3 regions of the Kitasatospora sp. NBC_00315 genome follow, and region 3 is predicted to be linked to each of the others. Evidence: riboswitches for the same ligand, from Rfam matches in the RefSeq annotation. Region 3 holds a riboswitch; each other region holds the start of a gene.

Evidence for each region. A riboswitch is a leader RNA that binds a small molecule or an ion and turns the genes downstream of it on or off. The one in region 3 is predicted to bind cobalamin.
Region 1: it holds a riboswitch for cobalamin, as region 3 does, so the genes downstream of both, OG823_RS09625 (cobalamin biosynthesis protein) here and OG823_RS29375 (CbtB-domain containing protein) in region 3, are expected to answer to the same signal.
Region 2: it holds a riboswitch for cobalamin, as region 3 does, so the genes downstream of both, cobN (cobaltochelatase subunit CobN) here and OG823_RS29375 (CbtB-domain containing protein) in region 3, are expected to answer to the same signal.

What each region holds. Positions count from the first base shown of each region.
Region 1 covers NZ_CP108025.1:2,424,504-2,431,578, forward strand. Annotated here, with positions in the region: gene OG823_RS09615 (alpha/beta hydrolase family protein) at 1-1,082, opposite strand, end outside; gene OG823_RS09620 (transcriptional regulator) at 1,394-2,104, opposite strand; cobalamin riboswitch at 2,415-2,611, shown strand; gene OG823_RS09625 (cobalamin biosynthesis protein) at 2,740-3,744, shown strand; gene OG823_RS09630 (cobyric acid synthase) at 3,741-5,264, shown strand; gene OG823_RS09635 (putative cobaltochelatase) at 5,316-7,075, shown strand, end outside.
Region 2 covers NZ_CP108025.1:1,505,732-1,512,806, reverse strand. Annotated here, with positions in the region: gene cobN (cobaltochelatase subunit CobN) at 1-2,118, opposite strand, end outside; cobalamin riboswitch at 2,262-2,387, opposite strand; gene cobG (precorrin-3B synthase) at 2,465-3,766, shown strand; gene OG823_RS06305 (precorrin-8X methylmutase) at 3,763-4,389, shown strand; gene OG823_RS06300 (precorrin-2 C(20)-methyltransferase) at 4,386-5,969, shown strand; gene OG823_RS06295 (SDR family NAD(P)-dependent oxidoreductase) at 6,111-6,986, opposite strand; gene OG823_RS06290 (TetR/AcrR family transcriptional regulator) at 6,983-7,075, opposite strand, start outside.
Region 3 covers NZ_CP108025.1:6,988,370-6,995,444, forward strand. Annotated here, with positions in the region: gene OG823_RS29345 (MFS transporter) at 1-357, opposite strand, end outside; gene OG823_RS29350 (winged helix-turn-helix transcriptional regulator) at 445-978, shown strand; gene OG823_RS29355 (methylated-DNA--[protein]-cysteine S-methyltransferase) at 1,053-1,601, opposite strand; gene OG823_RS29360 (thioesterase family protein) at 1,898-2,749, opposite strand; gene OG823_RS29365 (metal-sensitive transcriptional regulator) at 3,030-3,296, shown strand; gene OG823_RS29370 (CbtA family protein) at 3,387-4,154, opposite strand; gene OG823_RS29375 (CbtB-domain containing protein) at 4,174-4,389, opposite strand; cobalamin riboswitch at 4,423-4,586, opposite strand; gene OG823_RS29380 (histidine phosphatase family protein) at 4,736-5,389, shown strand; gene OG823_RS29385 (hypothetical protein) at 5,564-5,785, shown strand; partial or broken gene ligD (non-homologous end-joining DNA ligase) at 5,823-6,707, shown strand; gene OG823_RS29395 (DNA ligase) at 6,942-7,075, shown strand, end outside.

The DNA.
Region 1 (7,075 bases), 4.6 Mb from region 3:
CCGGCCGGGTTCGCGTTCCACAGGGCGGCGTGTTCGGCCCCGGGCACCGGCCGCAGGGTGACCAGGTCCGCCCGCCGGTTCCCGAGGCGTTCGGCGGCGGCCCAGGGGGCGACCGCGTCCTCCGTGCCGTGCAGCAGCAGGGTGGGCACCTGGAGGTCGGTGCCCTGGGCCAGCCGGGCGAAGTCCGCGAGGTCCACCTTGGAGCGCCCTTCGGCGGCCAGCGCGCCCAGCCCGGCGAGCGGGGCGCTGACGCCCGCTCCGGTCGCCTCCCGGCGGATGGTGGCCGGCAGGTCCAGCACCGGCGAGTCCAGGATCAGCCCGCTGACCGCGGAGGCCCAGGCGGAGCGGGCCGCCGTCTGCAGGGCCATGGTGGCGCCCAGCGACCACCCGTAGAGGACGACCCGGCCCGCGCCGCTGTCGAGGGCGAGGCGGATCGCGGCCTCGACGTCGCGCCACTCCGTGTCGCCGAAGTGGCCGAGCCCGTCGGGCGAGGCCGGCGCGTCCTCGTCCCCCCGGTAGGTGACCGAGAGCACCGGCAGCGCGAGCCGGTGCAGCAGCGGTACCGCGCAGAGCGTCTGCTGCCGGTCGGCGCCCGGCCCGTGCACCAGCAGCACCCAGGTGCCCCGCCTGCCGTCCACGTACCAGGCGGGCAGCGGACCGGACTCGCCCTCGGACGCGGTCTCGATGAAGGGCAGCCCGAGCGCGCGCTCCGGGTCGCCCAGGTACACCCGGGGGGTGAGCCGGACGGCCGTGCCGATGTCCAGCGTGCCGTTGTCGGCGCGCTCCAGCCGACGGGTGACGCCCTGCCGGTCGCTCTGCAGGACCTCGCCGACGACCGCGTGCCCCCCGCCGCCCCACTCCAGGGCGTAGCGGCCGGGGCGGGTGGTCTGCGGGGTGGGGGTGAGCACGACGCGTCCGGCGGCCAGGCCCAGCACCCTCACCTGCGCCGCGCCCTTTGCGCCCTTCGCCGCGGCGGCGCGGGGATGTACCGCGCGCTCCGACACCCTGCGTCCGAGTGCCAGGACGGCGATGCCCGTCCCGGCCGCGGCGGCCGCCACGACGGCCGCGGTTCCCCAGCGCATATCCCACTCCCCGCTCTGCTGCCTGCTGCTGTGCCGCGGCGCCGGCCGAGGCCCGGATGCATACGCACACCAGTCCACGCGCCGCGCGGGCGGACGGCCACCGGTGCGGGGCCGTCCGGGGCACGCCGGGCGGCGCCCGAAGGGGGCCCGGGCCGGCCGGGCCGAGCGGGGCCGAGCCGAGCGGGCCCGCGGAGCAAGGGACCCGCGGAGCAAGGGCGCAGGGGACAGGGCGCAGGGGACAGGGGGCAGGGGCAGGGGGCAGGGGGCACGGGCAGGGGGCGGGGCGCAGGGCGCAGGGCGCGGGAGGACGGTCAGACCGGTATGTCGGTGGGGCGCAGTGCCATCAGCTCCCAGAACCGCTCGTCGAGCGGACGGCTCTGCGGGGCCGGCTCGGGCCCGCTCCGGGCACTGGAGCTCCAGCTGCCGGCGCCCCAGTGCCCGGTCACCCGGTACTCCTCCTGCAGTTGCGCCAGGACGGCGCCCAGAGTCTGCGCGGGCACCGGCACCATCCGCCCGATCGCCTTCACCTGCGCCTGCCACCGCCCGTCGACCCCGCGCCGCAGCCGCCGGTCGAGCTCCTCCCCGCGCCCGAGCACCGCCACCACGTCCCGCAGCGTCAGCCCCAGTACCTGGGCCAGGGCGTAGGTCCGGTCCTCGTCGCCGCCCCACTGGCCGCCGTCCTCGACCGCCTGGTAGGCCCGGGGCGCCACCCCGATCCGGCGGGCCGCCTCCTCCCGGCTCAGCTCGCGGGCCAGCCGGAAGTCGCGCAGACAGGCCGGGCGGGTGCCCATCAGCTGGACGGGCGGGCACCACAGCGCCCGGGCCAGGGCGATGAACTCGTCCTCCGACGGCCTGATCTCGCCGCTCTCCCAGCCCAGGACGTGGGCCGGGAGCAACCGCACGCCGTGCGCGGCCATGCCCTCGGCCACCTGAGCGGGGGTCAGGCCCAGGCCGGCCCGGTGCGCCCGGGCCGCCCTCGGCGAGAAGGGCAGCGGCGTCGCGGAGGGCTGTCTGGGTCGCATGGGAGTCGACCGTACGGGCCGTGCCCGGGCCGCCCCAGTCGCCGAACGCACGAAGCCGGGCGACCGGGCCCCCCGGCGCGACTGGTGAATCCTCCAGGGGCGCTCGGCCCGGCGGGCTCCCCGCTCGGAGGTAGTGACGGTTCCCCGGCCGAGGGGAACTACGCGGGTAGCGCCACCCCGGCCGGGGCGGCGGTGGCGCGGCCGTCGGTCCGTCAGGCGGCCGCCCGGGCGGCCGGTCCCGGCGGCGGGGCCGGTGCCGGCGACGCGCCCGGCGTGTGACCAAACCCTCCGTGGCCTCGGTTGACGCCCGGTCGAACAGCGTGATGGGATCCTTCAGCCAAACGGAGGCAAATGGAGAGGAAGCCGGTGCGAATCCGGCGCGGTCCCGCCACTGTCACCGGGGAGCACGTTCCCGCAGGCCCGCAGCCGCCCCTCGGGGCCCGCGACCGGCCCAGGGGGCGTGCCGTACCGGAAGCCAGGAGACTCTCGCCCCCGGTACGTCGATCCAGGGCGCGGACCCTGAGTGAGGACACGCACGCCATGCAGGCTGCCCGGGCCGCCCGTCGGCCGTCGTCGGACCGGACGCCCCCCGGCCGAGAGCGCCACCACACCACCACGCCCCCGCCGTGCGCGGGCTGAACCGCGGCGCGGCCTTCGCCCTCGGCGCCGTCGCCGGCTACCTCGCCGACGCCGGCTTCGCCGACCCCCGCCGCGGCCACCCGGTGGCCGCCTTCGGCACCGCGGCGGGCCGGCTGGAGCGGCTGCTCTGGCGCGACCGGCGAGCGGCCGGCGCCGCCTACACGGCGCTCTGCGTCGGCGCGGTCGCGGCCGGCGCCGCGCTGGCCCAGGGCGCGGTTCGGCACTCCCCCGCCGGGCGCGCCGCACTCACCGCCGCCGCGACCTGGACGGTGCTCGGGGGCACCTCGCTCACCCGGGAGGCCCGCACCATCGGACGCTCCCTCGACGCGGGCGATCTCGCGGCCGCCCGCGACCGGCTGCCGCACCTGTGCGGACGCGACCCGAGTTCGCTCGACGAGCGGCAGATCGCCCGCGCCGTGGTGGAGTCGGTGGCCGAGAACACCGCCGACGCGGTGGTCAACGCGCTGGTCTGGGGCTCCCTCGCGGGCGTGCCCGGCCTGCTCGCCTTCCGCGCGGTCAACACGCTGGACGCGATGGTCGGTCACCGCTCCCCGCGCCACGCCCGCTTCGGCTGGGCCTCCGCGCGGCTGGACGACCTCGCGGGCTGGCCGGGCGCCCGGCTCACCGCCCTGCTGACGGTCTGCGCCGCGCCGCGGCCGGCCACCGCCTGGCAGATCTGGCGGCGGGACGGCTCCGCCCATCCGAGCCCCAACGCCGGCCAGGCCGAGGCCGCCTTCGCGGGCGCGCTGGGCGTCCGGCTGGGCGGCACGCTGCGATACGGCGAGCGCACCGAGCACCGGCCGGTGCTGGGCGAGGGGCTGCGACCGGTCGGGGTGGACGACATCGAGCGGGCCTGCCTGCTGTCCCGCCGGGTCGGCCTGCTCGCCCTCGGCGTCACGGTGGCCGGGCACGTCCTGCTGCGCGGCGCCCGCCGCACGGCCGGCGGTCAACGAGTCGGCGGTCAACGCGTCGGCGGTCAACGAGAGGGTGGCCTGAATTGAGTGGCGCACTGCTGGTCGCCGGGACGACCTCGGACGCGGGCAAGAGCGTGGTCACCGCCGGGATCTGCCGGTGGCTGGCCCGGCAGGGTGTGAGCGTGGCGCCGTTCAAGGCGCAGAACATGTCGCTCAACTCCTTCGTCACGGCCGACGGCGCCGAGATCGGCCGCGCGCAGGCGATGCAGGCCCAGGCGGCCGGGGTCGAGCCGGAGGCGGCGATGAACCCGGTGCTGCTCAAGCCGGGCGCGGACGGCCGCAGCCAGGTGGTGCTGCTCGGACGGGCGGTCGCCGAGGTCGGCGCGCTGGACTACCGCGAGCGCAAGCCCGTCCTGCTGGAACGGTCCCTGGAGTGCCTGGCCGATCTGCGCGGCCGCTACGACGTGGTGGTCTGCGAGGGCGCGGGCTCGCCGGCCGAGATCAACCTGCGCGACCGCGACATCGCCAACATGGGCCTGGCCACCGCCGCCGGCCTGCCGGTGGTCGTGGTCGGCGACATCGACCGGGGCGGGGTGTTCGCGGCGATGTACGGCACGCTCGCGCTGCTCTCCGCCGAGGACCAGCGGCATGTGGCCGGCTGGTTCGTCAACAAGTTCCGCGGCGACGCCCGGCTGCTGCGGCCCGGCCTGGAGATGCTGCACGGCCTGACCGGCCGTCCGGTGCTCGGCACCCTGCCGATGCTCAAGGGGCTGTGGCTGGACGCCGAGGACTCGCTCGACCTCTCGACCGTGGTGGACCGCGAGGACGCCCGCGGCCCGTACGGCGCGGACGTGCTGCGGGTGGCCGTGGTGCGCTTTCCCCGGCTGTCCAACTTCACCGACCTGGACGCGCTGGCCCAGGAGCCCGGGGTGCTGGTCCGCTGGGCCACCCGGCCCGAGGAGCTGGCCGACGCGGATCTGGTGATCCTGCCCGGCACCCGGGCGACGGTCGCGGACCTGGCCTGGCTGCGCGAGCGCGGCCTGGAGCCGGCGCTGCGGGCCCGGGCCGGCGCCGGCCTGCCGGTGCTCGGCGTCTGCGGCGGCTACCAGATGCTGGCCGGCGAGATCGTGGACGAGGTCGAGTCGGGGGCCGGCGCCGTCCAGGGCCTCGGGCTGCTGCCCGCCCGGGTGCGCTTCGGAGCCGAGAAGGTGCTCGCCCGCCCCGTCGGCGAGGCGTACGGGCAGCCGGTCGCGGGGTACGAGATCCACCACGGCGTGGTCGCCGTCGAGGGCGGCGAGCCGTTCGTCTCGGACGGCCGCGGCGGGGCCCTGGACGGCTGCCGGCACGGCGCGGTCTGGGGCACCACCTGGCACGGCGTGCTGGAGAACGACGGCTTCCGCCGCGAACTCCTGCGGGAGGTCGCGAAGCTGGCCGGCCGTGCGTTCGTGCCGGCGCCGGACACCTCGTTCGCCCTGGCGCGCGAGCAGCGCCTGGACCGGCTCGGCGACCTGATCGCGGAGCATGCCGACACCGACGCGCTGTGGCGGCTGATCGAGGGCGGCGTCCCGGCCGACGGGCTGCCGTTCGTGCCGCCGGGTGCGCCGTGAAGAGCTTGACGGGTACGGATGTTGAAGGACCGGCCGAGGAGAGGGACACCGATGAGTGACGTCCGATACCCGTTCACCGCGATCGTCGGCATGGCCGACCTGCGGCTCGGACTGCTGCTCAACGCGGTCTCCCCCGCGGTCGGCGGGGTGCTGGTGCGCGGCGAGAAGGGCACCGCCAAGTCGACCATGGTGCGGGCGCTGGCCGGCCTGCTGCCGTCGATCGCCACCGTGGCCGGCTGCCGTTTCGCCTGCGACCCGGCCGACCCCGACCCGCAGTGCCCGGACGGCCCGCACGACGGCGCCGCCGAGGCCGCCCGCGCCGCCCACCTGGTCGAACTGCCGGTCGGCGTCACCGAGGACCGGATCGTCGGCTCGCTCGACCTGGAACGCGCGCTGGCCGAGGGGGTGAAGGCCTACGAGCCCGGGCTGCTGGCCAGGGCCCACCGGGGCGTGCTCTACATCGACGAGGTCAACCTGCTCCAGGACCACGTCGTCGACCTGCTGCTGGACGCCGCCGCGATGGGCCGCTCGTACGTCGAGCGCGAGGGTGTCTCGGTGCGGCACGCCGCCCGCTTCCTGCTGGTCGGCACCATGAACCCGGAGGAGGGCGAGCTGCGCCCGCAGCTGCTCGACCGCTTCGGTCTGACGGTCGAGATCGCGGCCACCCGCGATCCGCGCGAGCGGGCCGAGGTGGTCCGCCGCCGCCTGGCCTACGACGCCGACCCGGCGGCCTTCGCCGACCGGTTCGCCGAGGACGAGCGCGACCTCGCCGCACGGATCGGCACGGCCCGCGCGCTGCTGCCCGAGGTGGTGCTGACCGATGCGGCGCTGCGCCAGATCACCGCCGTCTGCGCGGCGTTCGAGGTGGACGGGCTGCGCGCCGACATCGTGATGGCCCGCACCGCCGTCGCCCTGGCCGCCTGGGCCGGCCGGACCGCCGTACTGGAGGAGGACGTCCGCCGGGCCGCCAGGCTCGCCCTGCCGCACCGCCGCCGACGCAACCCCTTCGACGCGCCGGGGCTGGACGAGGAGAAGCTGGACCGGACGTTGGAGGAGCACGCCGAGCCGGAGCCCGAACCCGAGCCCGACGACCGTCCCGAGCCGCCCGAGGGCGGGCTGCCGGAGGGCGAAGGTCCCGAGGACGACCCGGACGGCGGCGGTGAGGGCCCCGGCGGCGGCGCCCCCGACCCCGCCGACCCGCCCGCACCGACCGACGCCCCCGCCCAGGACGGACCCGACCGGGAGACCCCGGCCGGCGACGTCCCGGCACCGGAGCTCCCCGCGCAGAGCCCCGCTCCCGCTCCCGCGCCCGGTCGTGAGAAGGCGCCGGTCGCGGCCGACGAGCCCTACCGCACCCGGCTGTTCAAGGTGCCCGGCACCGGCAAGGGCGCCCAGGGCCGCCGCTCCCCCGCCGAGACGGACGGCGGCCACACCGTCCGTGCCCGCCGTCCGGCCGGCGTGCTGAGCCGGCTGCACCTTTCCGCCACCCTGCAGGCCGCCGCCCCGCACCAGCACGCCCGCGGGCGGGCGGGCGTGGCGCTGGAGCTGCGCCGGGACGACTTCCGCGAGCAGGTGCGCCAGGGCCGGGAGTCCAACCTGGTGCTCTTCCTGGTCGACGCGTCCGGCTCGATGGCCGCCCGGCAGCGGATGACCGCCGTCAAGGGCGCCGTGCTGTCCCTCCTGATGGACGCCTACCAGCGGCGGGACAAGGTCGGCCTGATCACCTTCCGGGGCACCACCGCCGAGCTGGCGCTGCCGCCGACCTCCTCCGTGGAGGTCGGCGCCGCCCGGCTGGAGTCGCTGCCGACGGG
Region 2 (7,075 bases), 5.5 Mb from region 3:
GCCCCAGATCTGGCGGGCCCGCAGGATGGCGAGCACGATGTTCACCCGGTCGGTGCCGGCCGGCGCCTGGCCCAGTACGTGCAGGCCGTCGCGGATCTGGGCGTCCTTGACCTCGCAGAGCCAGCCGTCGACGTGCAGCAGGAAGTCGTCGAAGCCGTCGTCCTCGGGACGCTCGTCCAGACCGAGGTCGTGGTCCAGGCGGGCGGCCTGGATCAGTGTCCAGATCTGGGCCCGGACGGCCGGCAGCTTGGCCGGGTCCATCGCGGCGATGTTGGCGTGCTCGTCGAGCAGCTGCTCCAGGCGCGCGATGTCGCCGTAGCTCTCGGCGCGGGCCATCGGCGGCACCAGGTGGTCGACCAGGGTGGCGTGCGCGCGGCGCTTGGCCTGGGTGCCCTCGCCCGGGTCGTTCACCAGGAAGGGGTAGACCAGCGGCAGGTCGCCGAGCGCGGCGTCCGGACCGCAGTCGGCGGAGAGCGCGGCGGTCTTGCCGGGCAGCCACTCCAGGTTGCCGTGCTTGCCCAGGTGGACGACGGCGTCGGCGCCGAAACCGCCGTCCTCCCGGGCGGCCGCGATCCAGCGGTAGGCGGCCAGGTAGTGGTGCGAGGGCGGCAGGTCCGGGTCGTGGTAGATGGCCACCGGGTTCTCTCCGAAGCCGCGCGGCGGCTGGATCAGCACCAGCAGGTTCCCGGCGCGCAGGCCGGCCAGCACGATGTCGCCCTCGGGGTTGCGGCTGCGGTCCACGTACAGCTCGCCCGGGGCCGGGCCCCAGTGCCGCTCGACCTGCTCGCGCAGGCCCTCGGGCAGCTCGGCGTACCAGCGGCGGTAGTCGGCGGCGGGGATCCGCACGGGGTTGCGGGAGAGCTGGTCCTCGGTCAGCCAGTCCTGGTCGTAGCCGCCGGCCGCGATCAGCGCGTGGATCAGCGCGTCGCCCTCGTGGCTCTCGTCGCCCTCGGGCGCGGGTGCGAGACCGGGCAGGGCGTCCGGGCCGTCCAGCGGGCCGAGGTCCATGCCCTCCGCCCGCAGCCGCTCCAGCAGGCGGATCGCGCTGGCGGGGGTGTCCAGCCCGACCGCGTTGCCGACCCGGGCGTGCTTGGTCGGGTACGCGGACAGCACCAGCGCCAACCGTCGCTCGGCGGCCGGGATGTACCGCAGCCGGGCGTGCCGCACCGCGATGCCGGCCACCCGGGCGGCCCGCTCCGGGTCCGCGGCGTAGACGGTCAGGCCGTCCTCGTCCAGCTCCTTGAACGAGAACGGGACGGTGATCAGGCGGCCGTCGAACTCGGGCACGGCGACCTGGGTGGCGGTGTCCAGCGGGGACAGGCCGTCGTCGCTGGCCTCCCAGGCGGCGCGCGACCAGGTGAGGCAGAGGGCCTGCAGGATCGGGCGGTCGAGCGCGGCCAGCGCGCCCGCGTCCCAGGCCTCCTCGTCGCCGCCGGCCGAGGCGTCGGCGGGGCGGGTGCCGCCGGCCGCCAGCACGGTGGTGACGATCGCGTCGGCCTGCCCCAGCTCCGCCAGCAGCTCGGCCTCCGCGCCGCGCAGCGAGGAGCAGTACAGCGGGCGCGGGCGGGCGCCCTTGTCCTCGATGGCCCGGCACAGCGTCTCGACGAAGGCGGTGTTGCCGCTCATGTGGTGGGCCCGGTAGTAGAGCACCGCGATCACCGGGCCGTCGGCGTTCCCGGCGCTCGGGGTGCGCTCCAGCGGGCCCCACTCGGGGGCCGACGCCGGGGCGGCGAAGCCGTGGCCGGTGAGCAGCACGGTGTCGGAGAGGAAGGCGCCGAGCTCGGCGAGGTTGGCCGGGCCGCCGTGCGCGAGGTAGGCGTGCGCCTCGGCGGCGATCCCGGCCGGGACGGTGGAGAGCTCCATCAGCTGGGCGTCCGGCGCCTGTTCGCCGGTGAGCACGATCACCGGGCGGGGGCCGGCCAGCAGCGCGTCCAGGCCCTCCTGCCAGGCCCGGCGGCCACCGAGCAGGCGGACGACCACCAGATCGGTGTCCTCCAGCAGGCCGGGGAGGTCGTCCGCGGTGAGCCGGGCCGGGTTGCCCAGCCGGAAGGGGACCGGTCCCGCGGCGGCGCGGGCGCTCAGCAGGTCGGTGTCCGAGGTCGACAGAAGCAGGATCACGCGAAGGCCCTCCCGGCCTCGTGGGCGGGCAGGGGCAGAGCCATGGGCGTGGCCGCGGGCGGGAGCCCGGGCACAGGCGTGCGGCGGCGCATAGGTGGAGCCTTCCTCGGGGTCCGCGCCCCGTGGGGGTACCTCCTGCCGGGGGCAGGCGGAGTCGGGACGGCAGGAGTTCCTGGCTCCCACGGCTGGTGAACCGTGGTCACAGTGGCGGGACCGCACCGGGTTTGCACCGGTTTCCTCCCCTTTGCGCCGTCTCTGGCGTGAGCGGACCCCGAAGGATCCGCCCGGGAGCATAGTAGGCGGTACAGGTGATCCACGGGACAGAGTCCCGGGGCGGTTCCTGGGTATGCTCGCGGCCATGTCACCCTCACCCGACCCCGCGGAACCGGGCCCCGGCGGGCCCGGCCGGGCGCGCGAGGACGCGTGCCCGGGGGCCCTTCGCCTACATACGGCCGACGACGGCGCGCTCGCCCGAGTACGCCTGCCCGGTGGTCTCCTGACGTTCCGTCAGGCGGATGTGCTGGCCGACGCCGCAGAGGCGCTCGGTGACGGCCGGCTGGAGACCACCTCGCGCGGCAACGTCCAACTGCGCGGCCTGTCCGAGGGCTGCGGTCCGGAGCTCGGCGACCGGCTGCGCGCGGCCGGACTGCTGCCCTCCGAGCGGCACGAGCGGATCCGCAACATCGTCGCCACGCCGCTCGCCGGCCTCGACGGCAACGGGTCTGCGGACGTGACGATTTGGGCCCGCGAACTGGACGCGGCGCTGTGCGCCGCCGACTGGTCCGCCGCCCTCTCCGGCCGATTCCTCTTCGCGCTCGACGACGGCCGGGGCGACGTCGCCGGGCTCGACGCCGATGTGACATTGATCGCAGCGCCGGGCGGCGGGGCACTCCTGCGCCTCGGCCGTGCCACCGGTGCGCTGCGGGTGCCGGCCGGCGAGGCCGTCGCTGCGGCGCTGGCCGCCGCCGGGGCCTTCCTCGCGCTGCTCGGGGCCACCGGCACCGGGGCCTGGCGGATCCGCGAGGCGGACCCGGACGGCACCCGGCTCACCGTGCCCGGCCTCGTCGCCGCGCCGCTGCCGGCGCTCGCGGGGACGCTGCCGCAGGCCGGTCCGGTGCCCGGGCCCGACGGACGGCACGCGCTCTCGGCGGGCCTGCGCTTCGGGCGCGCGCCGGCCGGGGCGTGGCGGCTGCTCGCCCGGGCGGCGGAGCAGGGCGCCGGTGAGCTCCGGGTGACCCCCTGGCGCGGCGTGGTCCTGCCCGGACTGGCGCCGGACGGCGCCCGCGAGTGGGCCGGGCGGCTGTCGGCCGCCGGGCTGGGCCTGGATCCGCACTCGCCCTGGGAGCTGGCGATGGCCTGCACCGGGACGCCGGGCTGCGCGAAGTCGCTGGCGGACGTCCGCGGCGACGCGGCGCGCGCGCTGGCGGCCGCCGGGCCGCCCGCCGGGCCCGGGGCGCGCCTGCTGCCCGTGCACTGGTCCGGGTGCGCGCGGCGGTGCGGGCACCCGGCGGGGGAGTGGGTGGACGTGCTCGCCACGGGGGACGGGTACGAGGTGGCGGTACGCCGCCCGCACGCTCCGTCCGCCTCTCAGTCAACGACAACGCAACAGATGCCCGACGCAGTGGCCCGGGCCCGGAGGACGAAGTGATCGAGTACGAGAGGGACGGGGCGGCCATCTACCGCGAGTCCTTTGCCACCATCCGGGCCGAGGCCGATCTGGCGGGTCTGCCCGCCGACGTCTCCCAGGTCGCGGTGCGCATGATCCACGCGTGCGGCATGACCGACCTGGTGCGGGACCTGCTCTGGTCCCCGAACGTGGTCGCCGACGCGCGCCGGGCGCTGCGCGCCGGCGCCCCGATCCTGTGTGACGTCTCGATGGTCGCCAGCGGGGTGACCCGCAAGCGGCTGCCCGCCGGCAACGAGGTGCTCTGCACGCTCTCCGACCCCTCCGTCCCCGAGCTGGCGAGGAAGATGGGCAACACCCGCAGCGCCGCCGCGATGGAGCTGTGGCTGCCCCGGCTGGAGGGCGCGGTGGTCGCCGTCGGCAACGCGCCGACCTCGCTCTTCCGGCTGCTGGAGCTGATCGAGGCGGGCGCGCCCCGCCCGGCCGCCGTGATCGGCGTCCCGGTCGGCTTCATCGGCGCCGCCGAGTCCAAGCAGGCCCTGGCCGAACACCCCAGCGCCCTGGAGCATCTGGTGGTCCGGGGCCGCCGTGGCGGCAGTGCCATGGCCGCCGCCGCCATCAACGCGATTGCGAGTGAAGAAGAGTGACGCAGCCTCAGTCGACGACAGGCGGCCCCGGCCGGCTCTACGGGGTGGGTCTGGGCCCGGGTGACCCGTCGCTGGTCACCGTCCGCGCCGCCGAACTCATCGGCAAGGCCGACGTGGTGGCCTACCACAGTGCCCGGCACGGCCGCTCGATCGCCCGCTCGATCGCCGAGCGCTATCTGACGGACGGTCAGATAGAGGAGCAGTTGGTCTACCCGCTCACGGTCGAGACCACCGACCACCCCGGCGGCTACCGGGGCGCGATCGACGAGTTCTACGAGGAGGCCGCCGCCCGGCTGGCCGCCCACCTGGACGCGGGCCGGGACGTGGTGGTGCTCGCCGAGGGCGACCCGCTCTTCTACGGCTCCTACCAGCACATGCACAAGCGCCTGGCCCACCGCTACCCGACCGAGGTGGTGCCGGGGGTGACCTCCGTCAGCGCCGCCGCGGCCCGGCTCGGGCGGGCGCTGGTGGAGGCCGAGGAGGTGCTGACCATCCTGCCCGGCACGCTGCCGGAGGAGGAGTTGGCGGCCCGCCTGGCGTCCACCGACTCGGCCGTGATCATGAAGCTCGGCCGGACCTTCCCCGCCGTGCGACGGGCTCTGGAGCGGGCCGGCCGGCTGGCGGACGCCCAGTACGTGGAGCGCGCCACCATGGACGCCGAGCGGACGGCCCCGCTGGCCGAGGTCGACCCCGACACCGTCCCGTACTTCTCCGTCGCCGTGCTGCCGAGCCGGATCGGACTGCCCGCCGAACCGGCGCCGGTTGCGGTTGGAGCCGCCGTTGAGGCCGACGGGGCCGATGCGGCCGACGGGGCGGGCAGCGCGGGCAGGGTCGGCGAGGTCGTGGTGGTCGGTCTCGGTCCCGCCGGGCCGCTCTGGCTCACCCCCGAGGCGCGCGGCGAACTCGCCGCCGCCGACGACCTGGTGGGCTACACCACCTACCTCGACCGGGTGCCGGTGCGGGCGGGGCAGCGCCGGCACGGCTCCGACAACAAGGTCGAGTCCGAGCGCGCCGAGTTCGCCCTCGACCTGGCCCGGCAGGGCCGCCGGGTGGCGGTCGTCTCCTCCGGCGACCCGGGCGTCTTCGCGATGGCGACCGCGGTCCTGGAGGTCGCCTGCGAGGAGCGCTACGGCGACGTGCCGGTGCGGGTCGTCCCCGGGATGACGGCCGCGCACGCGGCGGCCTCCCGGGCGGGCGCCCCGCTCGGGCACGACTACGCCGTGGTCTCGCTCTCCGACCGTCTGAAGCCGTGGAAGGTGGTCGCCGAGCGGCTGGCCGCCGCGGCCTCCGCCGACCTCGTCCTCGCGCTCTACAACCCCGGCTCGCAGTCCCGCACCACCCAGGTCGCTCTGGCCCGTGACCTGCTGCTGGAGCACCGCGCCCCCGACACCCCGGTGGTGATGGCCCGCGACGTGGGCGGCCCCACCGAGCGGGTCCGCACCGTGTGCCTGGCGGACCTCGATCCGGCGCAGGTCGACATGCGCACCATCCTGCTCATCGGTTCCTCGCAGACCCGGGCGGTCACGCGCGGCAACGGCACCCAGGTGGTCTGGACGCCCCGCCGCTATCCGGAGGTCTGAGGCGGCCCGCTCCGGCGGAACCCGGGGCGGACGACTCGTCCGCCCCGGGGGCGACCCGCCGGGCCTGCGGCGGTACGCGCCTGCGGTACGCGCTTGCGGTACGGGCCTGCGGTGGCCCGGCGGAGCCGCCGCGCGGGCGGCCTACCGTCCGGCCGCGACCGGGAAGTTGAAACGCATCACGGCGTCGAAGGCGACGTCCGGCAGCAGCCGCTTGGCCATCATCGTGCCGCGGGCCAGCGCGCCGATGGCGTAGCGGGCGCGCGGGCGGCCGGTGGTGGCCGCGCGGACGATCACCTTGGTCGCGGTCTCCGCCGGGACGGCGCCGTTGCGGCGACGGAACGTCCGGTTGGCGTACATGTCCGCGAGCTCGGCCCGGAAGCGGCCGTACGGGTCCTCGCCGTCGCCGAGGGAGTGCTCGGCCCCGCCGTGCATGGTGTTCACCGCGGTGTCGGCGAACTCGGTGATGGTGGGGCCGGGTTGGACCACCACCACCTTCACGCCGAACGGGGCGACCTCCAGCCGCAGCGAGTCGCTGATCGCCTCCACCGCGTGCTTGCTGGCGTGGTAGAACGCCCCGCCGGGCGGGGAGAAGCGGCCGGCCATGGAGGAGATGTTGACGATCCGCCCGCCGCCCGCCCGGCGCATCCCGGGCAGCACCAGCTGGGTCATCCGGACCAGCCCGAAGACGTTGGTGTCGAACTGCCGGCGCACCTCCTCGGGGGTGGCCAGCTCGACCGGCAGGTGCAGTCCGTACGCGGCATTGTTGATCAGCAGGTCCACCGCGCCGTGCTCGGCCTCGACCCGGGCGACGGCCGCCGCCATGGAGCCCTCGTCGGTGACGTCCAGGGCGAGCGTGGAGAGGCCCTGCGCGGCGAGGTCGGCCAGCGTCTCGGGGCGGCGCGCGGTGGCGTGGACGTGATGGCCGAGCCGGTGCAGAGCGAGCGCCGTCCGCCGTCCCATGCCCGTGGAGCAGCCGGTGATCAGGACGCTCTTCGGGGCGGTCCTCGGGTGGCTCATGACGTGGCCTTTCGGTGCAGGAGATCCCAGACGGCGTCCTCCGCCGTGGCCAGGGCTTCGGGGGAGAGCTGGGCGATGCCGCCGGGGCG
Region 3 (7,075 bases):
CAGGAAGACGGCACCGTCCGGGGCCGCCGCCGACAACGCGGTGGACAGCAGGAGCAGCACGGCGCCCGCCCCGAAGACCCGCTTGCGGCCGTGGTCGTCGGCGGCGCTTCCGGCGGTCAGCAGCAGGGCGGAGAGCCCGACCAGGGTGCCGGTGAGCACCCAGGTCTGGGCGGACGGGCCGAGTCCCAGCGCGGCGGCGGTCGGGGCGAGGGTGGTGGTCGGCGCGGTGTAGTCGACCAGGACCAGCAGGGTGGCGAACCCGGTGATCAGCAGCGTCGCCCGGGGGCCGCGCAGGCCGGTGGCGGGGCCGGCGCCGGCCGGCGCCGGCGGGGACGTTGCGGGCAGGGCGGTGGCCATGACGCTCCCATGAGTTCGGTGAATGAACCTGTGGTCACGCTATCACCGTGGGTCTGTTCACCGAACCTGCCCGGTAGGATCGGGCCCATGGCACTCGGCACCGACTACGCCCGGCAGGACTGCTCGCTCGCCCGCGCGCTGGAGGTGGTCGGCGAGCGCTGGAGCATGCTGATCATCAGGGACGCCTTCTACGGGGTCCGGCGGTTCAACGACTTCCTGGTGCACCTCGGCATCCCGCGCGCCGTCCTCACCGGCCGGCTGCGGTCGCTGGTCGCGGCCGGCGTCCTGCGCAAGGAGCCGTACCAGCAGTCCCCGCCGCGGCAGGGGTACGTGCTCACCGAGGCCGGTCGCGAGCTGTGGCTGCCGGTCCACGCGCTGGCCCGCTGGGGCGGCGCGCACCTCACCGAGGGCGGCCCCCGGATGCTCTTCGCCCACGCCTCCTGCGGTACCCGGCTCGACCCGGCCGGTGCCTGCCCCCGCTGCGGCGCCTTCGTGCCACCCGAGGACGTGACGGTACGCGAGGGGCCGGGCGCCGACCCGGCGCTGCGGCGGGATCCGGTCTCCAGGGCCCTCGCCGGACCGCACCGGCTGCTCACCCCGATCGAGCCGGCCACCGAGTAGCGGGGCGGGCGGCCGGCCCCGTCCGGCCCGCGCCGCGCCACGCCGTCAGGAGCGTGCCCCCGGCCCGGGCCGCGTCAGACGGCTGTGGCGGGCCGCCCGCCGACGGGCAGGGCGCGCTCGTGCTCCAGCAGCGCCTGCTTGCGGTGCAGCCCGCCGCCGTAGCCGGTGAGGCTGCCGTCGGCGCCGACCACCCGGTGGCAGGGCACGATGACGCCGAGCGGGTTCCTGCCGTTGGCCAGCCCGACCGCCCGGGCCGCCGTCGGCCGGCCGATGTGATCGGCGAGCTCCCCGTACGACCAGGTCCGCCCGTACGGGATCTCGCGCAGGGCGGCCCACACCCGCTGCTGGAAGGGCGTCCCGTGCAGCGTCAGCGGGAGGTCGAAGGTCTCGCGCCGCCCGGCGAAGTACTCGTCCAACTGCCGCGCGGCCGCAGCGAACGGAGCGCCGTCGGGCTCCGGGCTCCGGGCGCCGAAGGCGGCCTCATCGGGCCGGTGCCGCTGGGCCTCCATGTAGAGGCCGACCAGGCACTCGCCCTCGGCCACCAGGGTCAGCGGGCCGTACGGGCTGTCCAGGACGGCATGGGTGCGGGCTCGGGCACGCGGATCGGTGCTGGAGCGGCTCATCGGGATCTCTCCGTTCGGGCGGCGCCGGCCGTGGCGTGGTGGGCCGGGTGGCCCCGCGTCGGCGGGCGGCTTCGTGCGTCCGTCCAGCATGGTCGCGGTCGGGGTGGGCGGGCTGGCGGTTTTGCGACGTCAGGGCCCCGCGAGCCCGACTGCTCCGGTGCCGGTGCCGGTGCCGGTGTCGGTGCCGGTGGCGGTGGCGGTGGCGGTGTCGGTGCTGGTGTCGGTGTCGGTGGCGGTGGCGGTGGCGGCGTCGGTGCCTGCCTTCAGCCGCCCGCCGGGAGGCGCCGCCGGCCGGGTCAGCGCTCCGCCACCAGCAGGGTCTGCAGGATCCTGCCGCAGTCACCGGTCCGGTCGTCGAGCTGTCCCGACGCCAGTCCGGAACCTCCGGGGCTGGCGGCGGTCGCGGCGCGCACGCAGAACCACTCGCCGACCGGATCGCGGTGCAGCGCGAGCGTGACGTCGGTGTTGATCACCAGCCGTCGGACGTGGTCGAGCTCGAAGGCCACCGCCCAGCAGCTGTCGGCCAGGGTGAGCGCCCGGGTCAGCGGGGTGTCGCTCTCGCCCGCCACCAAGGGGATGCGCTGGCGTCCCCAGGCCGTCCCCGGCCCGGAGCTGTCGAACCCCCGGCCCGGTTCGAACCGCCACTCGGTGGCGGCGAGGTAGCCGTCGGGGTGGGCGCCGGTCATGGTGGGCGCCGGCCTGCGCCCCGGAAGTGGCAGCGGTGGCGGCCCGGGCACCGGGCGCAGCGCGGGCGTGTCGGCCGGGCTCGCGACCATCCGCCAGGCCCGGGCGAGCAGCACCGGCCGGCCGTCGGAGGTGATCTCGCCCTCCAGCAGCTCGGTGCGCCCGCCGCCGCGTACGGTCCGCACGGCGACCTCCAGCTCGCCCACCGGCACCGGATACGGCAGCTCCACGGTGATCCGGGCGATCCGCAGGCCCGGCCGGGCCGCGTGCCGCTCCAGCGCCCGGCCCAGCAGCGCCGAGGGCGGGCCACCGTGCTGGGTCTTCGGACTCCACGGTCCGGCGGTGGCCGCCGTGCTCTCGTAGCGGCCCGGCCCCAGCGGCCGGTAGAAGGCCTCGGGCAGCGGCGCCGGTGCCCGGCCGGCTGCCGGATCCGGCGTCGGTTCGGGCGTCGGCGCAGCGGTCATCTGTGAGCTCCTTCACCGGATCCTGGGCGTCCGCGCGGGCTTGACGGTGCCTCATGCACCCCCGTGCACGGGGGCCCGGCCCGCGTCGCGGCACCGGCTCCCACAGTACGCCCGCCCGACACCACGGCCGCCCGGTCGCTTCGTCCGGTCGCTTCGTCCGGTTCCTCGGTGCGTGCAAACCGCCGCTCTCCCGGTGCGCCCTGGAGACCGACCGCGCCAAGGGTCGGTCGGCCCGATACCCCAGGGGGTACGATGGGTGCACACCACGAGGAGGAGCGACATGACTGTGGACGAGGAGGCCGTCGGCGCCGTCCTGAACCGCCTGCGGCGCGCCCAGGGGCAGCTCAACGGGGTGATCGCGATGATCGAGGCCGGCCGCGACTGCAAGGACGTCGTCACCCAACTCGCCGCGGTCTCAAGGGCGCTGGACCGAGCCGGGTTCAAGATCGTGGCGAGCGGGATGCGGCAGTGCCTGGCCACCGCCGACGGGGAGGCCCCGCCGATGACCGAGGCCGAACTGGAGAAGCTGTTCCTCGCCCTGGCCTGATCCGGGCTCGGCGGCAGGAGACGCCGAAGGCCGGTGGACGCGGCGTGAGGTCGCGTCCACCGGCCTTCTCGGACCGTGCGGTCGTGCGGGTCAGACGGCGCCGGTGACGGCCTCCGGCGCGCCGGAGCGCTCGGCGGCCGGGGCCGGCCTCGGCACCAGCAGGCGTTCGGCCAGGTACCCGAAGAGCAGGCCGAAGGATGCCCAGAGGGTCAGTTGGATGGCGAGCGCGGACAGTCGGAACTGCCACAGCAGGGTGGCCGAGAAGTCCTCCGGCACCTCGTTGATCGCCGGGAGGAACACGTACGCCAGGCCGACGGCGGCACCGAAGGCGACGATCGCCGCCGCGGTGGCGTTCCAGTTGCCCAGGCGGGGCGCCAGCCGCTTGCCGACGATCACCGCCGCGACCGCCAGCAACACGCTGAGCAGCATCATCAGGAAGTACAGCGTGGTGCGTTCGCCGATCGTCGCGGGATCGCCGATGGACGGCGGGTTGGCCGGGTACTTGAGGAACGGCACCAGGTAGACCGCGACCAGCGCCGCACCGGAGAGCAGGGCGGCGGTGGCACGCGGGCCGAAGCGGCCGATCCGGCCGAGTGCGAAGCAGTAGCCCAGTGCGGCCAGACCGCCGAGCGACACGCCGTAGACGAGAACGCCCGTGGCCAGCCCGGCAGTTGACTGGAGGGCCCGGCTGACGAGCTCGACCTCGCCGTGGTCGTGGCTGTGCGCCTCCTCGAAGGCGATCGCCGCGTCCACGTGCGGTTCGCCCATCAGGTAGGCGACCACCAGGGCGAGCAGCCCCGCGCCGAGGCCCGCGAGCATGCCGCGGACCAGCAGGGATCTGACAGTTGTGGAGTTCATGCGCAGGGTTCCCCCGGGATCAGTGGCAGGGGAAACCGAGCAGGTGGCGGCCGTCGTGCACCCATTCGTGGACGCTCGCGCCGGAGATGAGGGAGGTGGCGCCCTGCTCGGCGCCGACGAAGTAGATCAGTGCCAGCATCAGGATGCCGAAGAACACCGCCCAGGGCAGGATCGCCTTGACGGGCAGGGTCAGAGGGGCGGCCGGAACGGCCGTGGGGGCAGCGGTGTGCGCCATGATCAGGACCTCCTCGGGAACTCGCGTCCCGCTAGATGGTGCAGAGACGACGGCATCGGGTCTGACTCCCCGACAGGCACCTCCCAGGTGGGCGGTTCCGCGGGCTTACAGTGGCGCGACCGTGCCGGATTCTCACCGGACTTCCGTCATACCGTCGTCGTATCGGGCTCGAAGGTACCGTCTGCGGGCGGGCCCGCCAAGGGCGCGCGACCGCCCGGCCGGGTCACGCCCCCGGCCGACGGGCGCCCCGAGCGCCGGGTGTACGGAGCGACTCGGGTCCACGGCAACGGAGTTGGACAGAACGGAGAGAGCCTTGACGGTACGCGTGAGCTTGGTCTCAGCAGCGATGAGCACGGCGCTGCGGGAGGCGCGCTTCGACGCCGACGGGCCGTTGGACCCGGTCGGCCTGCGGCAGGCCCGGGACGCCGCGCCGGCCTTCCCGGCCGGCCGGCACGCCCTCAGTTCGCCGTCCGCCCGCTGCGCGGCGACGGCCGGGGCGCTCGGCCTGAAGGCGGATCCGGTGCCCGGGCTCGCCGGCTGCGCGATGGGGCGCTGGACCGGGCGGACGCTCACGGAGGTGGCCGCCGTCGAGCCGGACGCGCTGGCCGGCTGGCTCGCCGACCCGGCCGTCGCCCCGCACGGCGGGGAGAGCCTGCTGGAGTTCCTCGCCCGGGTCGGATCATGGCTGGACGGGCTCACCTCGGACCGGCTCGCCTCGGACCGGCTCGCCACGGACCGGCTCGCCACGGACCGGCTCACTACGGACGGAACGAGTACGGACGGAACGCGTACGGACGAAGCCGGCTCCGCCGTGCGCGGGCCACTGCTCGCCGTGGTCGAGCCCGACGTGGTCCGGGCCGCGGTGCTGCACGCACTGGGCGTACCCGGGCCCGCCTTCTGGCGCCTGGACGTCCGGCCGCTCTCCGTCACCGAGCTGAGCGGCCGGGCCGGACGGTGGAACGTGCGGTGCGGTGGCCCGGCCGACGGGGCGGCCGGCTGAGCCGGCGGTGAGGTCTGCGTGCGGTCGGGACGGGACGGGACGGGGACGGAGACGGGGGCACGCGGTCCGTCCGTCCCCCGGTTGGCCGATCGGGATGGCGACGGACCGGCGCCGGCCGGAGCCTGGGTGGCATCGACCCCGCCCGTGCGACCGTTCCCGTGAAGGAGCCCCGCCATGACCGTCACCGCCGACCTCGACAAGGTCCTGGACAAGAAGTACGAGAACCTGAGCCTGCCGGAGGTGCTGGACGCCCCGGTCGCCGCGCTGGCCGGGGTCACCGACGCCCACGGCGAGGCGCTCGCCGCGCTGAAGATCAAGACCGTCGGCGACCTCGGCCGCAACAAGTACGTCCGCTGGGCGGTGGCCATGGCCGACCTCCAGGACCGGACCCACTGACCGCCGCTCACGACGCCCGGCCCGGTCGGCGGTCGCCGTGCCGGTGACGGTGGTCGAGGGGCGCCGGCTCTCGCTGTCCCATCTGGAGAAGGTCTACTTCCCGCAGACCGGGACGCTCAAGGGAGAGGTGCTCCGCTACTACGCCGAGGTGCAGTCCGCCCTGCTGCCGCATCTGCGGGACCGGCCGCTCTCCTTCCTGCGCTGCCCCGAGGGCGTGGAGGGAGAGCGCTTCTTCGCCAAGAGCCCGCCGGCGGGCACCCCCGGCTGGGTGCGCACCGCCGAGGTGCCCAGCAGCGCCGGGGGTCTGCGGCAGGTGCTGATCGAGGACGCGGCCGCGCTGATCTGGGCGGCCAACCTCGGCTGCGTCGAACTGCACGTACCGCAGTGGCACGCCGCGCGGCCCGCCGTGGCCGACCGGCTGGTGCTCGACCTCGATCCGGGCGACGGCGCCGACATCCTGACCTGTCGCGCCGTCGCCGGGCTGCTGCGCGAGCGCCTCGCCGCCGACGGTCTGACCTGCTGGGTGAAGACCTCCGGTTCCAAGGGCCTGCACCTGCTGGTGCCGATCACCCCCACGCCCAGCGCGGACGTCTCCGCCTATGCGAAGGCCGTGGCGGCAGAGCTGGAGCGGGAGCATCCGGAGCTGGTGGTGCACACCATGGCCAAGGCGCGCCGGGTCGGCCGGGTCCTGGTCGACTGGTCCCAGAACGCCGCCAGGAAGACCACCGCCGCCCCGTACACCGTTCGGGCCCGGCCCCGCCCGACCGTCTCCACGCCGATCGGCTGGGAGGAGCTCGACCGGGCCGCCGGCGCGGAGGACCTCGTGTTCACCATCGCCGACCTGCCGGACCGGATCCGCGCCCTCGGGGACCTGCTCGCGCCGCTGCTGCTGCCCTCGCACGCCCGCCCGCTGCCGGGAGGCGCCGTCCCGGCCCGGGCTCCGGAACCGGCGCCCGCACCGGGCGGACGGGCGGGATCGAGGAAGGTGGCCGCAGCGGGGGAGCCGGGAACGGCGGGATCGAGGAAGGCGGCCGCAGCGGGGGAGCCGGGAACGGCGGAGCCGCCGGCACCGGAGCAGCCGCCGGGAACGCCGGACCCGGCGCGGCCGCCGCGATCGCCCACGCCGTCGGCCCCGCTGGAGCCGCCCGTCGACGTGATGCGCCCGGCCGCCGTGCCGGAACTGCCGCCGGAGGACGGACTCGGCGGCGCCGGGGTGGTCTACGAGCTCAAGCTGGACGGGTTCCGCTGCGTCGCGTTCGCCCGCGGCGGACGCGCTCCCTACCTGCAGTC